DNA from 3 places in the Rhizobium cerradonense genome. Region 2 is predicted to be linked to each of the others. Evidence: predicted binding sites of a transcription regulator. Region 2 holds the regulator's gene; each other region holds the start of a gene.

Region 1 (6,088 bases), on a different contig from region 2:
GGAGAATTTGCGGGCTTTTTTCGCCGGCTCGCCGCCTGATAGCGAAGAAAAGGCCGGCAAGGAGCGCATCATCCGCATCAATACGCTATCGTCGGGCTTCGGTGCCGATGACCTGGAGTTGGTGCTGGCGCTCGAGCCGGATGCGGTGTTACTGCCCAAGATCGACGAGCCGCAGGATGTGACCGTTGTCAGCGATAGGTTTGCCGAGGCGGATGCGCCGGAGAGCCTGCGCATCTGGGCGATGATCGAGACGCCGCGCGGCGTCTTGAACGCCGCGGCAATCGCCGAGGCCGGGCGCACGGCGGGAAGCCGGCTCGATTGTTTGGTCGTCGGCCTCAATGATCTTCGCAAGGAGACCGATGTGTTGCCGCAGCCGGGCCGCGCCTATCTCGTGCCCTGGCTCATGCAGGTGATCCTGGCCGTCAGCGCCTACGGGCTCGACGCCATCGACAGTGTTTTCAACGATTTCAAGGATATGCAGGCAGTGGACGCCGAATGTGCCGAGGGCCGCGCCATGGGCTTTGCCGGTAAGATGTTGATCCATCCGAACCAGATCGAAGCCGCCAACCGGCATTTCGGCCCCGATGAAGCTGCCATTGCGGAGGCGGAAGCCATCATAGCCGCTTTCGCCGATCCGGCGGCGGCCGGCCTCAATGTCGTAAACCTCGGCGGACGCATGGTCGAGCGGCTGCATCTTGTCCAGGCGGAAAGACTGGTCCATAAAGCTCGCCTGATTGCAGAACGCCATCGTCCTTCGACAAGCTCAGGATGAGGGCTGATACGTATGAAAGACGACTTGATGAAACTCTACCGCTTCCTCACCGGCCCTGACGACGCTTCCTTCTGCCATAAGGTGACCGCGGCGCTGAACAAAGGCTGGGAACTGTCGGGCTCGCCGACCTATGCCTTCAATGCAGCGACCGGCCTGATGCAATGCGGCCAGGCGGTCGTCAAGGACGTCGAAGGCAAGGATTACGATCCGGAAATGAAGCTTTCCGAGCAGTAAGCATAGCAGGATCGGTTCCTCACCGGTCCGTCGCTTCTTCGGCGCTCGCCTCGATGCGCTCCATATCCTCGTCGCTCAGGCCGAAATGGTGGCCGATTTCGTGGATCAGGACGTGGGTGATGATGTCGCCGAGGGTTTCCTCGTTTTCCGCCCAGTAATCGATGATCGGCCGGCGATAGAGGCGGATCTTGTTCGGCATTTCCCCGGTTTGGGCGGTGAAACGCTCCGATATGCCGCGGCCTTCGAACAGGCCGAGCAGATCGAAGGGCGTTTCCAGCGCCATGTCCTCGAACACGTCGTCGTCGGGGAAATCTTCGATGAGGATGATGAGATTGCCGGTGAGCGAACGGAATTCGTCCGGCAGGTGGCTGTAAGCCTCCGTGGCCAGGGATTCGAATGTGCTGATCGAGGGGGCATGGCGGTCCCGCCAATCCTCGCTCTGGTCAATGCGGGCCATGAATGCTTCCTTCCTTAGCTGGTCATATAGAGCCTTTGTTTCGGTTTTTCGAGAGTGGATTGAGGCAGAGGAATATTTTCTCATAAAATGGTGTTGACTCTTCTTCCGACCTCTGGAATCCATAAGAACATAACAGGAACATAATTGATCTGGAGCTAACGTCATGGCCGAGGCCGCCGTGGCGCGGGAGACGCTTTTTGCCCTGCGTGAAACCATTGCCCGACTGGAAGGCAGGCCGATATCGGCGCTGGCTGCCGTGGCGCATGAGGCACGGGCAGCAGAGCCGGAGGTTGGTTCAGCCGATGCCGTCCAGCCGCTTGCGATAGGGGTTGCCGATCTCGACGAGGCGATGCAGGGCGGCGTGCCGCTCGATGCGCTGACGGAGATCCGCTCACTGGCCTTGCGGGATGCCGGAGCGGCCAGCGGTTTCACGCTTGCTCTCGCTGCACGGCTTAGAGCTCTCGCTGCGCGGCCTGGGGGGCAAGCCGCCGGCAAAACCGCGGCCGTATCGCCGGTTCTATGGATCGGCGATACGGTCGCGGCGATGGAGGCCGGCCTGCCCTATGCGATCGGGCTTCAGGACTTCGGATTGGAGCCGGCCGGCTTTCTGCAGGCGTCACCGCGCAAGCTGGAAGAGGCGCTATGGCTGGCGGAGGCGGCTCTCGTCAGTGCGGCCTTCGCGGTCGTCATTCTGGAGGTACGCGGCAATCCGGCCCGTTTCGGGTTGACGGAGAGCCGGCGGCTTGCGCTTCGGGCCAAGGCAGCGGGGCGGCCCTTGTTTCTGTTGCGTCAAGCGGGCGAGGAGGAGGCGAGCAGCGCTCTCTTCCGTCTCGCCGTCGAACCCGCGCCGGCCCTGGCGCGGCCCCTGCCGGACGGATCGCTGCTTGGCGGCAGCATCGGTCATCCGGCCTTTCGTCTCACCCTGGAAAAGAGCCGCAACCCGGCACCCTTTTCCATAACCCTGGAGTGGAATGCCCATGACCGCCAGTTTGCCCCTGTCCTCGACACTCAGCGCCCTGCCTTTCCCGGCGAATACGCAGCGCATTCTGGCGCTGACCTTTCCGCATCTGCCGACCGACCGGATCGCTCGCAAGCGATGGGGTCTGTCCTGGCGTTCGACCGGTCGGCTTGAGGCGCCACCACTCGCCTGTGCCGGCAAGCTGAACAATGCCATGCGGCTCACCGCGCTCAATGAAAGGGCCGAGACGATCGGCCTGAAGCTTGCACAGGGCGTCGCCGAGGCGAAGGCGATCTGTCCCGCCCTTGACGTCGTCGAAGAGAATCCGGCCGCGGACCGCAAATTGCTGGAGGCGATCGCCGATTGGTGCGATCGCTATACGCCGCTGGTGGCGATCGACGGCAAGGACGGGCTTTTCCTCGATATTACCGGCTGTGCCCATCTCTTCGGCGGCGAAGAAGCGCTGCTCGAGGATATTCTGATCCGGATTTCCCGGCTTGGTCTCGATGTCCGTGGCGCCATCTCCTCTGCGCCGGGTCTGTCCTGGGCGGTGGCCCGCTTCGACGAGAGCCGTGTCGTTCCTCCGGAAGCCATGGAAGAGGCGCTGGCGCCACTGCCGGTCGCCTCGCTCAGGCTTGGCGAGGAAACAGTCGCCGCATTGCAGAAGCTGGGATTGAAGCAGGTGGGCGATCTCCTGGCCGCACCGCGGGCGCCGCTGACCCGCCGTTTCGGCGCGCAACTCCTGTTGCGGCTCGATCAGGCCGTCGGCCTGAACGAGGAGCCGATCTCGCCGCGCCGGCCGGTCGCGCAGTTGTCAGCCGAGCGGCGGCTTGCCGAACCGGTGCAGGCGGAGGCCGATATCTTGCAACTGGCCCGCCAGCTTGCCGAAACCTTGAAGCCGGGGCTGGAGGCCCGCGGTGTCGGCGGCCGTTCGTTCGAGCTTTTGCTGTTCCGGATCGACGGCATGGTGTTCCGCATCGCCGCCGGGGCGTCGCAGCCGCTGCGGGAGCCGAGCCGGATCGCCAACCTGTTCACGGAGCGCTTCACTGCCATTCATGACGATCTCGATGTGGGATACGGCTTCGAAATCGTCCGCCTCAATGTCCTGGAACATGCGCCTTTCGACGCGACGCAAGACGATTTCATCGAAGAGGGCCGGCAGGATGGCTCGCTCGCCGCCTTCGCCGACCGGGTCGCGGCACGGCTGGGGCCGGACTGCCTGCAGGGCTTCGAGCTGCAGGAAAGCCATATTCCCGAACGGGCCGTTCGATCGATACCTGCCGTAGAAATCCTTGCGGCCCACAGACGGACAGGAAGCGAGCATGCCGGTCATGGCTTCTTCCGCGGGGAGCGCCCGCTCCGGCTGTTTCGCATGCCCGAGCCGATCGAAACCTTTGCCACCGAAGTGCCTGACGGTCCGCCCCGGCAATTCCGTTGGCGGCGGATCACGCATAAAGTCCTGCGGGCCGAAGGACCGGAGCGGCTTGCGGCGGAATGGTGGGTCGACGAGGAGGAAACCCCGGCCCGCGATTATTTCCGCATCGAGGATGAGGCCGGTCATCGTTTCTGGCTGTTTCGCAAGGGTCTCTATGGTCAGGGTGCAACAAGGCCGAGCTGGTACATGCATGGAATCTTCCCATGAGTGCCCCTGCCCCAACTCTCGAAACCGTGCCCTTTTTCGAGATCGGGGCACGATCGAATTTCTCCTTTCTCGAAGGAGCTTCGCATCCGGAAGAAATGGTTCTGGCCGCAAAGATCGCCGGCCTCAGCGGCCTCGGCATCGCTGACCGGAACAGCGTCGCCGGCGTGGTCAGGGCGCATGTCATCGCCAAGCAGCATGGCTATCGCTTCCAGCCCGGCGCCCGCCTGATCTTTTCGGACGAGACGCCCGACATCCTCGCCTTCCCGCAGAATCGGAAGGGCTGGGCGCATCTCTGCCGGCTGTTGAGCGCCGGCAATCTCAGGGCCGAGAAAGGGGAATGCGAGCTTCACGAGGCCGACCTCCTGGAATGGGGCGACGAGATGATGCTGGCGCTCGTGCCGGATGCTGCGAGCGTGGAGACGCAGGAGGGACAGGCGAAACTGGAAGGGTGCCTGGCGCGGCTGTGGATGCGCTTCGGCAGGAAGCTCCATATGGCGCTGTCGCCCGCCTATGACGGGCGCGATCACCTGTTCTTCGCGACACTCTCCATCCTCGCGCTCAGAAACGGGGTGCGCTTGATCGCCACCAATCAGCCGCTTTATCACGCGAGCGAGCGCAAACCGCTTGCCGATATCGTCGTTTCGATCCGTGAGCATGTGCCGATCGCCGAGGCCGGCTTCAGGCTGGCGGCCAATGCCGAACGCTGTTTGAAGGGCGGGGCGGAAATGGCACGGCTTTTTAAAAACTACCCGAAAGCCATCGCCAATACGCAAAAGTTTTTTAGCCGGCTGTCTTTTTCGCTGGATGAGCTGAAGCACAATTATCCCGATGAGAGTGTAGACGGTGAAACTGTCTCGGAAACGCTGGAACGCCTGACCCGAGTGGGTGCCAAATGGCGCTATCCCAATGGCATTCCAGCGAAGGTCGCCAAGCAGATCGATTACGAACTCGATCTCATCAAGCAGAGGCAGTACGAGCCCTATTTCCTGACGGTGCATCGCATCATGGAACATGCTCGCAGTGAAAATATCCTGTGCCAGGGCCGCGGCTCCGCTGCCAATTCCACGGTCTGCTATTGCCTTCGAATTACCGAGGTCAATCCGGAGATCACGACGCTTTTGTTCGAGCGCTTCATTTCGACGGAACGGGAAGAGCCGCCGGATATCGACGTGGATTTCGAGCACGAGAAGCGCGAAGACGTCATTCAGTATATCTACAAACATTACAAAAAGGAGCATGCCGGGCTGACGGCGGCAGTCACCAGCTATCGGGCGCGCTCGGCTGGCCGCGAGGTGGCCAAGGCCTTCGGCCTGTCGGAGGATGTGCAATCGGCTCTGGCGAGCGGTGTCTGGGGCTGGTCGACAGAAGAATTATCCGAACGCGAGGCAAGGATTGCTGGCCTCGACCTCAGGGATCGGACGACGCAGCGCGTTCTGTCCTATGCTTCGACGCTGATGGGATTTCCCCGGCATCTGACCCAACATGTCGGCGGCTTCGTCATCACCAGGGATCGGTTGGACGAAGTCGTGCCGATCATGCATACGGCGATGGACGACCGCTACATGATCGAGTGGAACAAGGACGATCTCGATTCCCTCGATATTCTCAAGATCGACGTCCTGGCGCTGGGGATGTTGACCTGCCTTGCCAAGGCCTTCGATCTGCTGCTCCTCCACTATGATGTGAAGAAGACGCTCGCCGATCTCGGCAATGCCAATCATCCGGACGGCGAGCCGGTCTATGACATGATCTGCCGCGCCGATACGATTGGGGTTTTCCAGATTGAGAGCCGGGCGCAGATGAGCATGCTGCCACGGCTGAGGCCTCGTAGATTCTACGATCTGGTCATCGAAGTGGCGATCGTCCGGCCTGGACCGATCCAGGGCAACATGGTGCATCCCTATCTCAAGCGGCGAGAGGCAGACCGGGCAGGAAAGGAACTCGACTATCCGAGCCCGGAGCTGAAGGAGGTTCTGAAGCGAACGCTGGGAGTCCCCCTCTTTCAGGAACAGGCAATGCAAATCG
Region 2 (6,088 bases):
GTAGAAGGGACCATTTTGCGCAAGCGTGAATTAGCGTCATTTGTCGGCGATGACGCCGATTTCAGTTGAAATCACTGGCCGGTGACGGCAAAACTCTCGCTATAGCTGTAGTTTTGCGTGGGCGCTGGAGTATATGCCTAATTTAGAGGCACCGGATCCGCAGGTGGATAGTCGGGAATTGGCTGCGGTTGCCGTGCGCGAGGAGGGCGTGGGCGCCGTTATTTCTCGTGCCAAAGCGTCGCGGCCGGAGCGGACACAGGACCATGCCGCGCTTATTGCCCGCCTTCGCCTCGCGGCGGGCAGCATCCGACCCGGCATTTACCATTTAGCCGAAGAAGAGGCGGCGCACGGTCGCGCGATGCTATTTGCGCCGGTCTACATCGGCGCCGGCGCGATCGTCTGGTTCTCGGTCGGAGCCGATCCGCCGCCGCAAGCTGTTTTTGCGGCCCTCCTTATCTTCGCTGTCGCATTCTTCCGCCAGCAGCACGCGGGGCGAGTGCTACGGCACATATTGTTTGCCGGCATGCTGATGTGCTCCGGCATGGCTCTGGCGCAATGCGAAACCTGGCGCGCATCGACGGTGATGCTCGACTCTGCGGTGACGACCACCATCACCGGGCGGATCGAACGGCGTGAAGCCGACGACAAGGGCCATTGGCGCTATGTCGTCGCCCTGGAGGCAACGGAAAAACCGACCATTCGCAGGCCGCCGGCGCAGATCACCATTTTCGTGCGCAAACAGCTCCAGCCCTTCGAACTCGGCGACCGCATTCAGGGTAGAGCGCGGTTGACGCCGCCGGCCGGACCTGCCTTGCCCGGCCTCAACGATTTCGCCTTCAGCGCCTATTTCGATGGCACCGGCGCGAATGGCTTTGCCTATGGAACGCCGACACTATTGTCACCGACTAGTGATGTAGTTCAGGGATCGGTCCTCGACAAGGCGGATATCTGGCTTGCCGGTTTGCGCAGCCATATCGGCGATAGAATCAGGACGCTTTTGCCCGGAGACACCGGCGCCTTTGCGGCTTCGCTTGTCACCGATGAGAGACGAGCGATCTCAGACGACACGACCGAAGCGCTGCGGACCTCGGGTCTTGCGCATATCATCGCCATCTCCGGCCTAAACATGGCGCTCTCCGCGGGCATCTTTTATGTCGGTTTACGCTATGCCCTCAGTCTGTTTTTCGGCGTGGCACAGGCTTGGCCAACGAAGAAGATTGCGGCCTTCGGCGCGCTGGTCACAGTGACGGCTTATTACCTCATTTCCGGCTTCGGGGTATCCGCGGAGCGTGCCTTCATCATGATGGCGATCATGCTGATCGCCGTGCTCTTCGACCGGCCATCCATCAGCCTGCGCAACGTGGCGCTATCGGCGATAGTCATTCTCATACTGTCGCCTTCGCAGGCGCTCGGACCAAGTTTTCAGATGTCTTACGCCGCGACCCTGGCGTTGGTGTCCGGCTATTCGCTCTGGGCGAGGAGGCCGCATCGGGAGAGCGTTCTCTCCCGGTTCCGGGTCATGCGTCCGCTGCTCTTCGTTTCCCGTTTCTTCGGAAGCATATTGTCGACCTCTTTTATAGGCGGCGCATCGACGGCAATCTTCTCGATAGAACATTTTCACCGGTTGGCGACATATGGCCTCGTTGCCAATCTGGCGGCTATGCCGGTCGTCTCCTTTGTCGTCATGCCGTTTGGCATGGCGGCGACGCTACTGATGCCATTTGGCGTTGATGCCCCTTTCTGGCAGATAACCGGCTGGGGACTTGATGTCGTCATCGTCATTGCCAAAACGGTTGCCGCCTGGGGCGGTAATATTCCCTTCGGCCGGCTGCCGGTCTGGCTGTTCCCGACGGTCATAGCCGGCTTCTTGCTGATGACCTTGCTGAGAACATGGCTGCGACATGCAGGTGCGCTCTTGATCACCGGTTCGGTCGCAGTCGTGGCGCTCGGCCCCGGTGTCCTGAAGCCTGATCTCATGATCTCCGAGGACGGCACGCTGGTCGCCTTGTTGCGCAACGGTGCGCTGACGACAAACCGCGAAAAACCGCCGGATTTCATCTTCGAGCAGTGGCAAAGAGCATTGGCGATCACCGAGCAGCAACCGCCAACGATGCTTCCGCCGGATAGTCAGCTCCCCAAAATCAGCAAATCAGACAAGCATCGTCGCCTGAATTCCGAAGAACAGAGCACCGTTCGAAAGGCGATGGATGCGGCATTAGACGCGGCCGGGCCGGGCGGTTTCGCCTGCCAAAAAGGTGCATGGTGCGTGGCAATGCTGGATAATGGCGACATGCTTGTCACCATTGAAGATGCCGCCTATCTCGCTCCGGCCTGCGACACGGCCAATATCGTCATCACCTCCGTACGGCTGCGTCTTGATCGCTGCCGCTCTGGCGCCACGCTCTTCACAGGTGCAACATTGCGCCGCACAGGGTCCATCGAAATGAGCCTTAGCACCGATAAACCGATAATGACGGCAGCGTTTGAAAACCTTTCGCGGCCATGGAGCCTGCATCGCTCCTACGACTGGCGAACAGACACTTTTGGCGCGCCGCTCAAGCCGGCGTCACCGGTCAGTGATAGCGGCGAATGAGACCGACGAGCTTGCCTTGTACCTTCACTCGATCCGGCCCGAAGATGCGGGTTTCGTAAGCAGGGTTTGCCGCTTCAAGCGCGATCGAGGCTCCCTTGCGGCGGAAGCGCTTCAATGTCGCCTCTTCATCATCGACGAGAGCGACGACGATGTCGCCGGGATTGGCGGTCGTGGCGTTGCGGATGATGACGGTATCGCCATCAAAGATGCCGGCATCGATCATCGAGTCGCCCTTGACCTCCAGCGCATAATGCTCGCCGGAGCCGAGCATGTCGGCGGGAACGGTGATGTCGTGAGTATTGTTCTGGATGGCCGAGATCGGAACGCCGGCGGCAATGCGGCCCATGACGGGTACCGAAACCGAACTGTTGTTGTCCTCACTCACCGGCTTTGCGGGTGCGGGCGGCGGCACAAGTTGCGGCTTGCCAAGGCTACCCTCGATGACGCTTGGCGAAAAGCCGCGGCGAGGCTGCAGGCTCGGGCTATAGGCCTCCGGCAGCTTGATGACCTCCAGCGCTCGGGCTCGGTTCGGCAGGCGACGGATGAAGCCGCGCTCTTCCAAAGCCGTGATGAGACGGTGAATACCGGATTTGGACGCAAGGTCCAGCGCATCCTTCATCTCGTCGAAAGATGGCGGAACACCGGACTCCTTCATTCGTTCGTGAATGAAGAGAAGCAGTTCCTGCTGCTTGCGCGTCAACATCGTTTTGAACCTCGGGACTGAGAAGGTGTCGTGAAACAAATCCAGAACGGACACTATATGTTCCATATGTGTTCCGCAAGCCCTTAAATTTCGGTGAACATTTTGTAGGTGCATCAAATAAATGGGGAACATAACAGGTCCCGGGCAGATGATTTTTTCCCGGCACCTTCAAACTAAATAGCAGAAATATATGCGGAATCGGGCGAAGCAAAATTTCGGACGATCCCAAAACTGATTATCTCCAAGGCGGCGAAAAGCCATGTTCTTCGTTCTATAAGCTCTTTGGAGGACGACACTCTCCGAACCATGGAGAGCAAGCTATGGATCTGACTGGGAATCCGGATTTCTGAGGGGCCGGGATTGGTGCCATCCGTAGTAATATTCGACGGGATATCAATAGGTTGAACTTTTCCTCGAACTCCCGTGCCGGTGCTCGAGCAAGGTACGGTCGTTGGCGATCTGCCTTAGCATGCTGCGCCCGGCCAGAATCATCTCGACGAGAAAGGCCACAAAGGCGCCCATGAGTGCGAAGACGGCAAGCCCAAAGAGCCAGAGCAGCAATTGCTCGCGAAACTGCTGGCGAATCGCACCGCCCATGAGGCCGAGCGTCGCAAGGCATGTGAACACGCCCGATGTCGTGCCGAGCAGAACTGCGATCTCCAGCGCCAATGTTCGCCGCCGCAGATAGTAGAGCTGCAGCAACCGTGTTTCATCCGGGTCCTCAGAGGTCACCCGTTCGAAAAGGCTGTTGACCCGGTCGGAGACGCGGGCGAGCCTGGCCGAAAAGACATTGAGGCACCCGGCAGTGCCCGCCAGCAGAAAGACCGCTGTCAGCGCTATCTGAATAACGTGCGCGGCAATAGACGTCAGATGGTCGTTCAGCACATTGGATCTCCTTTCTGTCCAACGTCATCCGGTATCCGCCCCAGAGGTGTCGCCTTGCCAAAGAAGCGCGCGGAGATGAGGCTGGTTACTGATCTCGCGCGAACGTTCAGGTCGGCGGCGCTGCCGATTGCGTCATTTGCTCAGCGATCTTCTTTCTCTGCAGTGTCATGGCTGCGATCGCGGCATCGGATTTTTCCTCGCCACCCACCTGCACTGTCGGCTGAGCGAAGTCGATGCCGTTTTCCATGAATGCGTCGCGGATCATGGTATAGGCCTGGCGCCGTATGTAGGTTTGCCGACCGGGGAGGGCGGTAAAGGCAAAACTCAGTTCGATACCGAAGTCGCCAATTTGCTCCACCCCCTTCATTTTCAGGGTTTCAAGAATCTGCGGTCCGATTTCCGGATCTTCTTTCAACTGCTCTCCGATTTGCTTGACGATCCTTTTCGCCTTGGTGACGTCGGTATTGAACGGAACCCGTAGCAGGAATTTATCGATCGCCCAGTCGCGGCTCATGTTCTGAACGGCGCCGAGTTCGCCGAAGGGAACTGTGAACACCGGACCATGATGATGTCGAAGCCTGACGGAACGCAGGCTGAAAGATTCCACGGTTCCCTTGTAGCTGCCGCTTTGAACGTATTCGCCGACGCGGAAGGCATCGTCCATCAGGTAGAAAATGCCGCTGACGATATCCTTGACGAGCGTTTGCGAGCCGAAGCCGATCGCCACGCCGAATATGCCGGCCCCCGCAATCAACGGCCCGATCTGCACGCCCATTTCGGACAGCACGGTGAGGACGGCGGCTGCGATAACGATGGCTGCCAGCGCGTTGCGGAAGATCGGCAACAGGGTGCGAAGGCGGCCCGCGCGCGCGGCTTCCGCCGATGGCGAGGAGGCACTGCTGTCGGCGGCGCTCAATTTCTCGTCAATGAATGCCCTCGACAATTGCCAGCAGAGATCGGCCAAAATCAGAACGACGACGCTCTTCAGCGCACCGCGAACAGCGGCGTCGATCGCCGGATTTTCTCGTGCGAGGATGTTGGGATCATAGTGCCAGACGACGGTAATCCAGGCGACCGCGGCTACGATGACGAGCGCGCGCGCACCGCGGACGGCCAGCACCATGCGCGCACTGTTCTTGTTGTCACTAGGCCAGCGTCCCTTTGCGAATGCTTCGGCCGTCCGTCCGACGGCAGTCAATAGCCCCGGAAGAACAACGACATAGATGCCAAGCCAGAAAAGGCCGACGAAGTTGGCCACCCAAAGAAGCCAGAGGCAGGCAACGTAGAGTGAATAAAGGATGTTCATAAGCGTTAACTGTCGGGCAGCGGTTTCCTTGGCCGGTCGCCGCCACACGGCTTCGAGCGTGATCAGCAATAGGAGAATGGAGAACCCGTGGGAGACGACGGTGCCGACATCTCCGTCGATGGAGAGCGGTCTGGTCAGCGACGTCGTGGCGCCGGCTATCGCCAAAACGGCAATGAAGAGACAAGCCCTGCGATAGCCGAAGGCCGACAGAGAGCCCGCGTCCATCGATAGTCTGCAGACGGCAAATGCGAGGCGAGCGGCAATGAATGCCGTCAGATAAAACAGGATCACCACATGCAGTAGCGGCGGCCAGTCTATGGCTAGGAAAATGGCGGAGCTGACGAGGGTGAAAGTGATCCACGGTCCTAATTCTCCGATCGTATGTGCGACAAGAGGATTTGGAAACTGGGCTTTCAGGACGGTTTTCTTGAAAAACCATTCCGCAGCGAGACCGACGCAGACCAATGCGGCGAACATGACGACGGCAGGCGCAAAGCCGTTGTTCCTTGCCTGCTCACGCACCCTACTCGCTGCAGCGGCGAGCTGCCCCGGTACATTGGGAATCGCCGACCGCAGCGCCTTATATCGGGCGCGAGCGCGG
Region 3 (6,088 bases), on a different contig from region 2:
ACGGCAAGGATATCGGCCGCGCCTATTTCGTGCGCTGCTTCTCGGACGGCTGCTATGCCGAAGTGGTGCTTGAGGACGAGTTGCTGAAAACGCTGCGCAGCGGCGCGACGGCCACCTTCATCGTCTTCCAGTCGCCGGAAGAAGGCATCGGCATTCCTGTCGACCTCAAGGGCTTTGCCGAAGGCTACGACGCGCTTCCGTAAATCGACAGGGCTTGCTCTCTCGCCGTCCGAAACCTACATCGGCTCTGAACGGAGCACTTGATCCATGAATACCGATCTTCTTACCTTGTTCGATACCGACGAAACCAAGCTGCGCGGCATCGTTGCCGAAGCACTGGCCGGCGCTGACGATGGCGAGCTTTTCGTCGAGCATGTCCAGGCGGAATCGCTGACCTTCGACAACGGACGCATGAAGGGCGGCAGCTTCAACACCGAACAGGGTTTCGGCCTGCGCGCCGTCGCCGGCGAAGCGGTGGGTTATGCGCATGCGGGCGATCTCTCCGAAGCCGCGCTGAAGCGCGCCGCCGATGCGGTGCGCGCGGTCACGAGCGGCTATGCGGGTTCCTACGCCGCCGCGCCTCAGCGCACCAATAAAGTACTCTATAGCGACGAAAACCCGATTGGGAGCCCAAGCTTCGAGGACAAGGCGAGGCTGCTGCAGGAGATCGACAGCTATCTGCGCGACAAGGATGGCAAGGTGCGTCAGGTCACGGCCTCCATTGCCGCGAGCTGGCAGGTGGTCGATATCCTGCGCGCCGACGGCCATCGCGTTCGCGACGTCAGGCCGATGACGCGCGTCAATATCTCGGTGATGGTCGGCGAAGGCGACCGGCAGGAATCAGGTTCCTTCGGAACCGGTGGCCGCGTCGGCTTCGGCGATTTCGTCACGGAAGAGAACTGGCGCCGCGGCGCTGACGAAGCTTTGCGCCAGGCATTGGTCAATCTCGAGGCGATCGATGCGCCGGCCGGCACGATGGACGTCGTTCTCGGCTCCGGCTGGCCGGGCGTCATGCTGCACGAAGCCGTCGGCCACGGGCTGGAAGGCGATTTCAACCGCAAGAAGACCTCGGCTTTCGCAGGGCTGCTCGGCCAGATGGTCGCCGCTCCCGGCGTGACCGTCGTCGATGACGGCACGATCGAAAACCGCCGCGGCTCGATCACCGTCGACGATGAGGGCACGCCTTCGGCCTACAATGTGCTGATCGAGAACGGCAAGCTGGTCGGCTACATGCAGGACCGGCAGAATGCCCGCCTGATGGGCATGAAGGCAACCGGCAACGGCCGCCGCCAAGGCTATGCCCACACGCCAATGCCGCGTATGACCAACACTTATATGCTTGGCGGCGACAAGACACCGGAAGAGATCATCGCCTCGGTGAAGAAGGGCATCTATGCCGTTTCCTTCGGCGGTGGCCAGGTCGACATCACTTCCGGCAAATTCGTCTTCGGCTGCACCGAAGCCTATCTGATCGAAGACGGCAAGGTCGGCGCACCGATCAAGGGCGCCATGCTCATCGGCAACGGCCCAGAAGCGATGAAGCGCGTCTCCATGATCGGCAACGACATGAAACTCGACACCGGCATCGGCAATTGCGGCAAAGGCGGCCAATGGGTCCCCGTCGGCGTCGGCCAGCCGCATCTGCGGATGGATCAGGTGACGGTCGGCGGGACGAAGGCTTGAAGTCTGCCTAAAGCTATGCCCATAGCAGTGGCCATCAGCCTTCGACGGAGGCTGATGCTGTTGATAGCTTTTGACCGAAGAGGACCTCCATGCGCTTGCTGTCACGCTGGCAGAATTCCGCAGGCGAAAGGGTGCGTATAGCACTTTACCTCAAAGGTATTCCGTTCACTTATACACCGGTAAGCTCATTGGCGCCCGGCGAATATGAGCGATTGAACCCTCAAGGTCTTCTACCTGCTCTCGACATCGGTGGACGTATCATCGCGCAATCGTCTGCTATCCTGGATTATCTTGAGGAAGCGTATCCAGCGCCATGTCTGCTACCTTCCGATCCCGTCGTCCGCGCGGAGGCAAAAGCGTTTGCCGGCCTCATCACATCGGAAATGCATTCTCTGACCGTTCTGCGTGTCAGACGCTTTTTGAAATCGGACATAGGTGCCGACGATCATCAAGTTTCGGCCTGGGTCAGCCACTGGCTGGCTCTAGGCCTTGACGCCCTGGAGGAAACCCTACGGCGCCGACCGGTCCAATGGCCGTATTGCTTCAGCGCAGAAGCGGGATGGGCGGACCTGCATCTTGTGCCGCAACTAAGCGCCTCCCGCCGTCTTGGCGTAGATCTATCCCGTTATTCCACACTCCTGGCAGTCGAAGAACGCTGCAACGAACTCGAAGCCTTTCGGCTTGCACGCCCGGAAGCACAGGTCGACTTCTCTCATTCTTGAACGTGGCAACCCAGTGGCCGCTCTCACCCCTCCTCCGGCCGGAACCGCCATTTCCGCTCGACGGCAGCGGCGAGATCGAGGCTGTTGCGGTGGGCGAAGAGAAGGATATGGCCAAGCACATCGGCGGTTTCGTCGGCCAACGCAGTAGCCAGATCCTCGTCCGACATGCCCTTGCGTCTTCCGCGGCCGGTCGTTTTGTTCCAGATCTGGGTGAGTTCGCCCATCTCCTCCTGCAATTTCAAAACAAACCAGTCGGCATCGCGCTCCAATCCGTTGGCGGCGGCATAGGTGGCGGAAGCCTTTTCGAACTGCTGGATCAGATCGGATAACATCAATATTGTTCCCCGTATGTTCTCAACAGAAGTGAACGATTCTGCCGGAAATAGCAAGACGGCGGAGCTTGTGCCCCGCCGTCTTGATAGTTTCAAAACTTGATTTCCGCTCAGCCCTTGGTCGGCAACAGCATGCAGTTGAAATCCTTGCGTTTCAGCGCGGCGCAGGCGGAATTCGCATCATCGCGGCTGCCGAAGCCAACGAAACGGGCGCGATAGACCGTGTTGCTGCCCTTGCCGACGGCTTCGGTATAGGGCGAAGCGTTGGCAAGAGCGCCGCCCGCCTTGGATTGAGCCTCGGACAGCAGGTCCTTGGCGGCCTGCGCCGTCGGAGTAGCTGCGATCTGCACCTGCCAACCGCCGGTCGCCGGTTTGCCGGCATTTTGGATTTCATCCATCGCCATCGGGCGATCCATCGGCACGGTCACATTTGTCGTGGCGGCATAAGCGAGCGGGGCCTGAGCCGGCGTGAACTCGGCGCGCTTGCGCGTCGTCGTGGCCGTGGTTTGCGCATCGACATCGGCAGCAACATCATCCGTCGCCGAAGCAACTTCGACCTGCTTTGCACCGCCAACACTTGCCATGAGGCGCGATGAAGTGGCGGAGGTCGCTTTCGGCACATAGCGATTGAGAAGGGAAGCCATGAAGGCATCGCGGCCACGGGCAGTCGCGCCGCCCATGACGACGCCGATAACGCGGCGGTTGCCCTGGCGCACGGCGCTGACTATGTTGAAGCCGGAGGCATTGGTGTAGCCGGTCTTGATGCCGTCCATGCCTTCGTAGCGATACATCAGATTGTTATGGCCACGGACGCGGCTGCCGCGATAGGTGAAGCTCGACTGCGAAAACAGCCGATATTCCTGAGGATAATTGTTGATGAGCGCAACGGCGAGCGTCGACATGTCGCGCGCGGTCGTCACCTGCTCCATGCTCGGCAAGCCCGATGGATTGGTGAAGACGGTGCGGCGCATGCCGAGTTCGCGCGCCTTCTGCGTCATGATGCGGGCAAAGCCGCTTTCGCTACCGCCCAGCGCTTCGCCCATGGCAGTGGCGGCATCGTTGGCGGACTTGATGATCATGCCATTGACGGCATCGCGGACGGTGATGGTGCTGCCCGGCTTCAGGCCGAGCTTGGTCGGGCTCTTGCCGGAGGCGTTGCTCGAGACCGGAATCGCCGTGTTCCAACCCAGCTTACCACGATGAATAGCCTCAAACGTCAGGTACAGCGTCATCATCTTGGTCAGCGAAGCAGGGTGGTTGAGATCATCGGCATTATCCGAAGCCAGCACCCTGCCGGATTTCGCGTCCATGATGAAATAGGCGCTGCCCGCAAAGCTCGCTACCGGTGCGCTCAACAGTAAGACGGCCGCAGAAAGGGCCATCAAAAGTTTTTTCATATTCGTCCCCAACTGAAACAAATGCCAATACACCGCATCAACCTGTTGTGCGCATTTGCGACAAGAGCCTGATTTCGGTGCGATATTGAGGCAACACCCTCGACAGAATTCCAATTTTGCCTTTGCTGGTAAAATAACCGTTAACACATTGAAAAGATGGCGCAGATTCAGCAAGACTTAACGGCGGATGGGCTAGAGCATGGGCATTCTTCAACCGGGTCAATCCCCATGGAACAGGGCATCAGAATTCGTCTCAAGCGCGCGGCGATCTCCGGCGGGCTGGAAACCGCCGCAATTCTGAAAAACCTCGGCCTGATGCGCGACGTCGCCGGCCTCGGCGCCATCTTCACCCTGCATCATGTCCGCCCTCCCTTGCCCCGAACCTTTGCCCCGAATGCGCATCTGGAAATTTCGCCCGAATTCCTCGACAGCGCGATCACGCGACTGAAACGGGATGGTTACGAATTCATTTCTCTTGATGCGTTGCCGGACCGTATCGCAAGTGATCGCAACAAGCCACCCTTTGCTGCTTTCACACTCGACGACGGTAATCGCGACAATTTCGATTATGCGCTGCCGGTCTTTGCCCGCCACGGTACGCCCTTCACGATCTTCGTCACCCAAGGTCTGTCGGAGAGGACGCACAGCATATGGTGGGAAACGCTGGCCGAGCTGCTTTCCCAACGAGATCGCCTGACCTTCGATTTCGGTACGGGCGCAGAGAGCTTCGACCTCAACAAAACCGGCCAACGGCAAGCCGCGTTTGCCCGCTTTGCCGCTTATGTTCATGCCCATGACGAGTTGGAGGCGATTGCCCGGATCGACGAGTTCGCCCGGGCGAACGGCATGGAGCCGCTCGATCTCGTGCGCGCAGCGATCATGGACCGGGCAGAATTGAAGCAGCTTATCCGTCACCCCCTCGCCTCGCTCGGCGCCCATACGGTCAGCCACCGGGCGCTTGCCCGTCTTCCGGAAGCGGAAGCCGCGGCGGAAATGGCGTTGTCGGCGGATTATGTCGCTGACCTCATCGGCCAGCGGCCGGTGGCGATCGCCTATCCCTATGGGACCGCCGATGCGGTCTCTCCTCGCGAAGCCCGGCTTGCGGCGGAACTCGGCTTTTCCGTCGGCGTGACGACCCGACCCGGGACGATCGGAGCGGCGAGCGCCGCCACGATCACCCATTTGCCGCGGCTGTCATTGAACGGTCACTACCAGAAGGCCCGATATGCATCGGCACTTGCCTCCGGCATCCCCATGAGGCTGATGGGGTGCCGGGCCTCATCATGATCCGTTACGGATACATCCGCACCTTTTCCCAGGCGCCCTCCGGCACGTCGCGGCGGAATTCGACGCGATCGTGCAGGCGGAACTGGCGATCGTGCCAGAATTCGATCGACAACGGCCGGATGCGGAAGCCGGACCAATAGGCAGGGCGCGGTATGTCGCCGATGGCGTAGCGAGCGGTGTATTCGGCAACCGCCTTTTCCAGGGCGAAGCGGCCCTCGAGCGGGCGCGACTGCTTCGACGCCCAGGCGCCGATGCGGCTGCCGCGGGCACGCGTCTTGAAATATTCATCGGCTTCGTTGTCGCTGACCACTTCAACCAGGCCGCGCAGCCTTACCTGACGCCGGAGCGACTTCCAGTGGAAGCACATGGCCGCTTTCTTTTGGGAAAGAATTTCTTGGCCTTTCTGGCTTTCGAAATTTGTATAGAATACGAATCCCTGACTATCGAAACCTTTCAGAAGAACCATGCGGACATTTGGCAATCCATCCTTATCAACCGTTGCCAAGGCAACCGCATTCGGATCATTCGGCTCATTGGCTTCAGCGTCGCGCAGCCAGGAAGCGAAAAGCGCAAAGGGCTCGTTCTGCTCGGTGAAGTCACCGCTTGTTAACTCGTTTTCCGACATATTAGCTCAAATTCTCCGCATTTCCTAAAATCGCCAGCCCCA

What was found. The regulator LexA, encoded in region 2, represses DNA repair genes until DNA is damaged. The targets are predictions, from matches to a motif close to TGTTCNNNNTGTGTTCNG.
Region 1: PH547_RS10795 (ImuA family protein) is a predicted target of LexA. The motif match lies at 1,587-1,604, and genes of this name have one in related genera.
Region 3: PH547_RS07845 (nucleoside triphosphate pyrophosphohydrolase family protein) is a predicted target of LexA. The motif match lies at 2,744-2,761, and genes of this name have one in related genera.

The regions. Positions count from the first base shown of each region.
Region 1 is NZ_JAQJCK010000004.1:25,776-31,863, forward strand. It holds gene PH547_RS10780 (HpcH/HpaI aldolase/citrate lyase family protein) at 1-772, shown strand, start outside; gene PH547_RS10785 (DUF1737 domain-containing protein) at 800-1,006, shown strand; gene PH547_RS10790 (metallopeptidase family protein) at 1,026-1,463, opposite strand; gene PH547_RS10795 (ImuA family protein) at 1,627-2,595, shown strand; gene PH547_RS10800 (Y-family DNA polymerase) at 2,636-4,063, shown strand; gene PH547_RS10805 (error-prone DNA polymerase) at 4,060-6,088, shown strand, end outside.
Region 2 is NZ_JAQJCK010000001.1:177,144-183,231, forward strand. It holds gene PH547_RS00945 (ComEC/Rec2 family competence protein) at 134-2,593, shown strand; gene lexA (transcriptional repressor LexA) at 2,574-3,296, opposite strand; gene PH547_RS00955 (DUF2721 domain-containing protein) at 3,690-4,181, opposite strand; gene PH547_RS00960 (mechanosensitive ion channel family protein) at 4,288-6,088, opposite strand, start outside.
Region 3 is NZ_JAQJCK010000003.1:61,793-67,880, reverse strand. It holds gene PH547_RS07860 (invasion associated locus B family protein) at 1-203, shown strand, start outside; gene tldD (metalloprotease TldD) at 268-1,683, shown strand; gene maiA (maleylacetoacetate isomerase) at 1,773-2,405, shown strand; gene PH547_RS07845 (nucleoside triphosphate pyrophosphohydrolase family protein) at 2,429-2,737, opposite strand; gene PH547_RS07840 (D-alanyl-D-alanine carboxypeptidase family protein) at 2,848-4,134, opposite strand; gene PH547_RS07835 (polysaccharide deacetylase family protein) at 4,363-5,421, shown strand; gene pdxH (pyridoxamine 5'-phosphate oxidase) at 5,426-6,046, opposite strand.